One region of the Paraburkholderia edwinii genome, then DNA from elsewhere that is predicted to be linked to it. Evidence: predicted binding sites of a transcription regulator. Region 1 holds the regulator's gene; the other holds the start of a gene.
The links. Region 1 encodes FNR, which switches genes on or off when oxygen is low (the NO sensors DNR and NnrR bind a similar motif). Its sites were predicted from a motif close to TTGATNNNNATCAA; they were not measured.
Positions count from the first base shown of each region.

Region 2: KZJ38_RS24600 (universal stress protein) is a predicted target of FNR. The motif match lies at 2,057-2,070, and genes of this name have one in related genera.

Region 1 is NZ_CP080095.1:4,590,505-4,594,247, forward strand. Features, by position in the region: gene KZJ38_RS20405 (response regulator) at 214-861, shown strand; gene KZJ38_RS20410 (response regulator) at 975-1,388, shown strand; gene fnr (fumarate/nitrate reduction transcriptional regulator Fnr) at 1,399-2,238, shown strand; gene KZJ38_RS20420 (hypothetical protein) at 2,296-2,601, opposite strand; gene KZJ38_RS20425 (CBS domain-containing protein) at 2,622-3,314, opposite strand; gene KZJ38_RS20430 (PAS domain-containing sensor histidine kinase) at 3,655-3,743, shown strand, end outside.
Region 2 is NZ_CP080096.1:654,406-658,148, forward strand. Features, by position in the region: gene KZJ38_RS24590 (SUMF1/EgtB/PvdO family nonheme iron enzyme) at 1-467, opposite strand, end outside; gene KZJ38_RS24595 (helix-turn-helix domain-containing protein) at 574-1,371, opposite strand; gene KZJ38_RS24600 (universal stress protein) at 1,492-1,971, opposite strand; gene KZJ38_RS24605 (FadR/GntR family transcriptional regulator) at 2,248-2,937, shown strand; gene KZJ38_RS24610 (MFS transporter) at 3,078-3,743, shown strand, end outside.

The sequences.
Region 1 (3,743 bases):
GAGGCCGAACGATCGAATAACGGCGCACCGTGCGCACTTTGCGAAAACCGCGAAGCGCGTATGCGCCGTCGCGATCCACCGCGCCGCTCCCGCGCGGTACCCCGCAGTAGCCCGCAATACCCGATTTCCGCTCCCTATTCCTGATCGCACGCACATCCGACCGCAGAGCGGTTAACATCAATGCTGCCCCGTGCAACAGGAAAATAGCCTCTCATGATCCGGGTATTGATCGCCGACGACCACGCAGTGGTGCGCGACGGCCTGCGCCATATCCTGCAGGGCGCGGCCGGCTTCGACGTAGCCGGCGAGGCCTGCGACGCCGCCACGACCGTCGCGCTGACGCGCTCGACGCCCGCCCAGGTGCTCGTGCTCGATCTCTCGATGCCAGGCCGCAACGGCATCGAACTGATCCGACAAATCAAGGACGAAAAGCCCGAACTGCGCGTGCTGGTGCTGACCATGCACGCCGAACAGCAATACGCGGTGCGCGCGTTCAAAGCAGGCGCGTCCGGCTATCTGACGAAAGAAAGCGCGAGCGCCGAACTGGTCGGCGCGGTCACGAAAATCGCCGCGGGCGGCGTCTATGTGAGTCTCGCGATGGCCGAGCGCTTTGCGCAGAGCCTGAACGAACCCACCGATGCGCTGCCGCACCAGCGGCTCTCCGACCGCGAATTCGATGTGTTTCGCCGCATCGCGGCCGGCCAGACGATCACCGAAATCGCGCAGGAACTGTGCGTCAGTTCCAAAACCGTCAGCACATACAAAACGCGCATCCTCGAAAAAATGCAGATGCCGCACGAAGCGGCCCTGGTGCGCTATGCGATGCGGCATCAACTGTTCGACGATCTCGACGAGGTCTAAGCCGAACACGGCACAAAGTTGTAGGAATTGCCCTACACACATTCCCCACGCCCTACACGAACTCCAACCATCGCCGATTTAATTTTGAGATAACGGCGTCGATACTGGCCGTCATGGATACCGGTCAGCCGCTCAACGCTCTGCGCGTCTTTCTCGTCGAAGATGCCGCGTCGGTGCGCCGCAAGATCGCGCTCCTGCTCGGCGCAATCGCGGACGTGCTGGTCGTCGGTGAAGCGGAAGACGGCGAAACGGCGCTGGCGGCGATTCGCCAACACAGCGCTGATGTCGCCGTCATCGATCTGCGCCTGGCCGCCGGCAGCGGCATCGATCTGATCGCCACGCTCACGCAGACGATGCCGCGCGTCATCACGATCGCGCTGACCAACCATTCCGGACCCGCTTTCCGCGCGGCATGCAAGACGGCCGGCGCGCATTACTTCTTCGACAAGACCGCCGAGTTCGACGCCGCCTGCCGCACGATCGAAGCCCTCGCATCGACGCGTTCGACGCGCGTCGCCGACCGATAAGGAGCCGCGCATGTCACCCGAAACCGTTCAGGGCGCCGCGTCGCCCGTGTTACGCGCCGCGGCCGCAGCCACTGCAGCCGCGCCGAAAGCGGTGCACGTCATTCATGTGAAACCTGCTCAGGAACGTCCTCCGGAACGTCCTCAGGAACGCGCTCAAAAGCGCCCCGCCATTGCCCGCTGCTCGGGCTGCTCGATGCGCGGCGTCTGCATGCCGGCCGATCTGACCGCGTCCCAGCTCGCGCAGCTCGATTCGATCATCTGCGCGACGCGGCCCGTGCAGCGCGGCGATGCACTGTATCGCACGAACGACGAATTCGAGAGCATCTACGCCGTGCGCCTCGGCTCGTTCAAAACGGTGGTGATGCATCGCGACGGCCGCGAACAGGTCACCGGATTTCAGATTGCCGGCGAAGCGCTGGGCCTCGACGGCATCTGCACGGACCGCCACAACGGCGACGCGATCGCGCTCGAGGACAGCGTGGTCTGCGTGATTCCGTTTGCGCAGCTCGAGGCCGTGTGCCGCGAAATCCGGTCGATGCAACACCACGTGCATCAGATCATGAGCGGCGAGATCGTGCGCGAATCGTCGCTGATGCTGCTGCTCGGCACGATGACCGCCGAACAGCGTGTCGCCGCGTTTCTGCTCAATCTGTCGAAGCGCTTCAAGGCGCTCGGCTACTCGGCGGCGGAGTTCAATTTGCGTATGACGCGCGAGGAAATCGGCTGCTATCTCGGCATGAAACTCGAAACGGTGAGCCGCATGTTCTCGCGGTTCCAGCGCGAACGGCTCATCGATACGCGCGGCAAGCAGATTCGCATCGTCGATCCGGAACGGCTCGCGAAAGTCTGATGTCCGGCTGGCGTCGACGTCAGCATCTGCGGCAGAGCTCAGCACCCGTCGCCGAAGTCACCGCCGCGCGCACGCGGCAATCGTCCGCAACTCGCACTCGGCCACATCGAAGGCGCGCCGTACCGCCTCCTGCACATTCGCGTGCGAACAGCGCGCCACGGGCCGGTACCGGTCGGCGCGCGACAGCAGCAGCAAGTCGAGACGCGCGTCGTACATCGTCTGCGGACCCATCATGCCCATCGCTTCGATCGCAAGGCGAACCGCCGACAGAATCGCGCTGTAGCGTTCGAGCCGCACGAGCTGCGCGCCCGCCTCGCCTTCGAGCGTACGCGAGCCGGCAAAGCCGAGGTAGACGATTTGCATGCCGACGCCCATACGCACCTCTACAACGCCGGAATGATGACCGGAAAGGCCAGATGGCTCTCGACGTCCCTGACCCCCGGCACGGCTTCGACCGCGATGCAGATCGCCCGTCCCTCCTGCTCCGATTCGATCACGCCCCACAGATGCACGACGCCATCCTTCACGAACACGCTACCCTTCGGCAACGCCCAGCGATAACCGGCGAGCGCGTCGACGACCGCATCGCGCAGCGCCGCGTCGTCATAAGCGCCGACGTCCGCCTCGGCCTGCGTGAATGTCGCGAGCGCGCGAATCAGGTTCGAGCGGCTCACGATGCCGACCAGCCTGCCGTCCTGCAGCACCGGCACGCGCTTGATCCGGTGCCGCTCGAGGGTGTCCGCGATGTCCCTGAGCGTCGTGCTTTCGTCGATCGTGATCACGTTTTCGCTCATCACGTCGCGCACCTTGTGCCCATGCTCTTTTACATAGCGTGCGGCCAGTTCGCGTGTGCCGGCCATAAAATCGAGCCACCACGAGCGTCGCAGCGCATCCGTGCCGGTTTCGACGCGATGCAGCAGATCGCCCTCGCTGATAATGCCGACGATATTGCCGGCCGCGTCGATCACCGGCATGCCGCTGATGCGGTGATCCGCGAGCAGTCTCGCCGCTTCGTGAATCGCGGTGTCGGGCGTGGTGGTCACGACGGGCGTCGTCATGATGTCGAGTGCGCGCATGGCGGTTTCTCCGTTTGATCGCCACAGGCCCTCATGGGTCGCACCTGTAGCGCGGGTCGGGCGGTCGCACCGGCGCATCGCGCGCCGCGTGCCGAGGCATTCGGTGGTGCTCGTGCTGCGAGCCTTGTCTTTTATCTTCCGCTCTTGCGCAGGCAGCAGCTTGATATGGGTCAACCGGTGGCACCGTCGCCCACCGCATTCGCGGGCACTGCGATCGAATGCCGCAGCGCGCGCCGTATCGAGTCGCATAATACGAATGTCTGATCGGCGACCGGACGCGAACCGGTCGCCGCATGCATCACGAACCCCGTTGCGGACCCACTCGCGGAGGACCCAGCCGATGGCTTCATCGAACGAGCGCATGCCCGGCGCACAATCGCCGCCGTCGCCCGAAATCGCCATCGAAGACCGGCATCGCCTGCTGATCGA
Region 2 (3,743 bases), on a different replicon from region 1:
TGCAGCATGTACGCGAGCGTTTCCGCGTGCATGAGCCGGTGCTCGATCGCTACTTGCATCAGTTGCGCGGGCGAATTCGTCGAGACATCGCCGGCGTCGAAGTCGAATGTCGCGATCGCATGGTCGATTTGCGCACGCGCACGCTGTGCGTAATCGTGCACGATGTCGAGCGACGGCCAGTCGGACGGTTGATCGGTCGGGAAACCGCCATCCACCGGGTCGATGCCGAACGCGAACAGCCTGTCGAGGTCGGCATCGAAAACCGGCAGCGGGAACAGGCGGTCTGCGAACAGGTTGTGGTCGAAGGCCTCGAGATGGCCGATATAGAAGACGATGCGGTGACGCTCGCGGATCGGTCTTTCGTACAGATGTTCGGGTTTGACGACGGCAAACAGCGCGTCCGTCACGCGACGGGCGTCGAGCAGACGTTGGACAAGCGGGTGCTGCAAACGAAGATCGCGATTCATTTCGCCGGGTCTCCTTTCTAAGGGGACGGGTTTAAGACTGTAACGCGTATTCACTTTTCATGTGAAGCCGCGTGAACGCAAAATCCCGGCGATGGGCGTTTAACGGTTACAGGTCACGCAGTCCTTCCAGGTCGACAATACGAATGAATTTGCCGCGCGCGTCGATCAGGCCGCGCTTCTGGAATTTCGACAACGTGCGGCTGACCGTTTCGAGCGTCATGCCGAGGTAACTGCCCATATCTTCGCGCGTCATGCGCAGGTTGAATTCGGCCGACGAATAGCCGCGCTGCGCATTGCGCTCCGACACATCGAGCAGAAACGCCGCGACGCGTTCGTCGGCGTTCAGCGAGCCGAGCGTCAGCATCTGGCTCGCCTCGCGGACGATCTGCTCGCCCATCAGCTTGTGCAGCCGTTCCTGCAGCGTGCCGCTCTCGCGGCACAGGCGCTTGAGCGCCTCGTACGGGACGATGCACACGGAACTGTCCTCGAGTGCGATTGCGCTGCACGCGTGCGTGTCGCTGCTGATGCCGTCGAGTCCAAGCGATTCGCCAGCAAGGCGCAGGCCTGTTACCTGTTCGCGGCCGTCGCGGTGCGCCATGGTCGTTTTGAGCGAGCCTGAGCGGACAGCGTAAAGGTTTTCGAAAGGTGTGCCGGCGCGATACAGCGGTTCGCCGCGGCGCACCGCGCGCGCCCTGCAGATCAGCGCTTCGAGTTTCGGCAGTTCTTCCGCCGACATGCCTTGCGGCATGCACAGATGACGCATTGCGCAGGTGGAGCAGCGCGCGACGTGGCGGGCGTTAGGGGCCTCGGAGGCTGACAGGCCCGCGGAGCCCGCAGCGGGTGCGCGGACTGGACTGTGCGCGGCGGGGCGCACGACCGTCGGAGTGGTGGTGGGTGTCAGCATGATAAAGGGCGTTGTAAGGTAAGAATGCCCCATTGTCCCACCGCGCACGCGCGCCACTTCGCGTCAAAATGACGCGCGGACCTTCATTGGCCCGGGTTGTACGGCCGGGACTGCCGCCAATTATGGCTTGTCGCTTTTCGCCTCTGCTTCGTGGCTTGCCGCTGCGGGAACCAGCAGTACCGGCAATGTCGCTTGACGCACACAGCGCTCCGCAACGCTGCCCAGTATCAGGCGCTGCATGCCGCGGCGCCCGTGCGTGCCCATCACGAGCAGGTCCGCGTTGTAATGTGCCGCGGCCTTCAGGACGAGCGTCGGGACATCGTCGTTGGGGGACGCTTCGCCTACCGTCACGTCGCCGCTGACATTGCGCGCCTGCATGGCCTGCGTGAGCTCGACGGTCAGCTCCTTGCCCTGTTGCACAAACTGTTTTTGCAGAATGCCCGGGTCGTAGCCCGGTGCTTCGAAATACATCGGCGTGTTCTCGACGACGTAATAAGCGCGCAATGTCGCGCCGAACGACGCGGCAAGATGAATGGCGGCCTCGAATGCGCCGCGCGAGGTCTTACTGCCGTCGACTGCTACAAGGATGCGTTTGTACATGGAAGCTCCGCGCAGTAAAGGTGTCGAATGTTCATCTATTGCAAGGAAAGCTTAATTGATCGCAGCGGCGCGTGTGCTGATCCGCATGATGTCAATCAAATGCTTAGCAAGTTTTGGGGCACATCGTAGGGAATGGCGGCGCTTCGTAAGCCATGTGGCGCCAGTGGTTTCGGCTCGTATGACGCGCGTGAGGATTCTTTTTTATCGTGTGATCGAACCGACTTGCCTTACAATTATGCTCCATGATGACAAGCCGCCAGCCAAGATGCCAAGATGATTAACGAGCGAAAATCGACGGGCCTGCCCGACAAGATATACGGCGACATCCTCAACCGCATTCTCGAGGGCGAATACAAGGAGGGCGAGCGGCTGCCCACCGAGCACGCGCTCGCCGAACGCTTCGAGACATCCCGGCCTACCGTGCGCGAGGCGCTCGCGCGGCTGCGCGCGGACGGCATCATCGTCACGCGGCACGGCTCGGGCACCACGGTTGCGCGCCGTCCCGATCCGGATGTGCGCCGTTTCGCGCCGCTCGAATCGCTGTCCGATATTCGCCGCTGCTACGACTTTCGCATCGTGACCGAAGCCGGCGCCGCGGCGCTTGCCGCGCAAATGGCCGACGAAGACGACATCGCCGCGATCGAGCACGCGTGGAACGAGCTCGAGCGCGTGATTGAAACGCAAGGTATCGGCGCGAAGGACGACTACGCATTTCATCTTGCCGTCGCGCGCGCGTCGAAGAACCAGTTCTTCATCACGATGATGTCGTTTATCGAAGAGCAGATTGCGTTCAGCATGAACCTGTCGCGCAACTTGTCGCTCGTGAAAACACTCGAGCGCCAAAGGCTCGTGCAAGCCGAGCATCGCGCGGTGCTCGACGCGATTCGCGCACACGACGCGAGGGCCGCCGGCGACGCAATGCGCACGCATCTGATGAACGCGCGCGACCGCATGTTCGGGTCGTGAAGCGTCAATGTACTGACCTCCCTTTCCAACTTTCAGGCCGTTTTTGCCGTGCCTTTTTACGCGCTTGACCGCGTCGTGCCGAAGTGAATCCTCCTCATCAGAAGTCCGTTGTCCTGCCTTTTCGCGATGCCTTGCTGGCCATGCTTGGCATCGGTCTTGTCAATATGCTGGTCGCGCTCGATCAGACCGTAGTGAGTACCGCGTTGCCGTCGATCGTCTCCGAATTGCGCGGCTTCGAGTACTACGCGTGGATTGCAAGCGCGTATCTGCTCGCGTCGGTCGTCACCGTGCCGGTGTTCGGCCGGCTCGGCGACTATTTCGGCCGCAAGCGCTTCGTGATCGCCGCGGTGATCGTGTTCACGGTCGCGTCGCTGTTGTGCGGCATCGCGACGAGCATGCCGTTTCTTGTGGTCGCGCGCGGGCTGCAGGGCGTCGGCGGCGGGATGATGGTCGGCACCGCGTTCGCGTCGATTCCCGATCTGTTTCCCGATCCGCGCGAGCGCGTGCGCTGGCAGGTCGTGATGGCGGCCGCGTACGGTATCGGCACGGCGGCCGGGCCGTCGCTCGGCGGCTGGATGAGCCAGCATCTCGGCTGGCGTTCGACGTTTCTCGTCAATCTGCCGGTGGGCGCACTCGCGCTGTATTTCATCTGGGCGCATCTGCCGTATTACAAGCGCGAACAGGTCGGCGAAGTGCGCATCGATTGGGGCGGCGCGCTGCTCGTTGCGCTTGTGCTCGGCGGTTTGCAGACGTTTATCGAAGCCGTGCCTAAAGACGGCTTGACGGGCGCCAACGTGGCGCTCGCT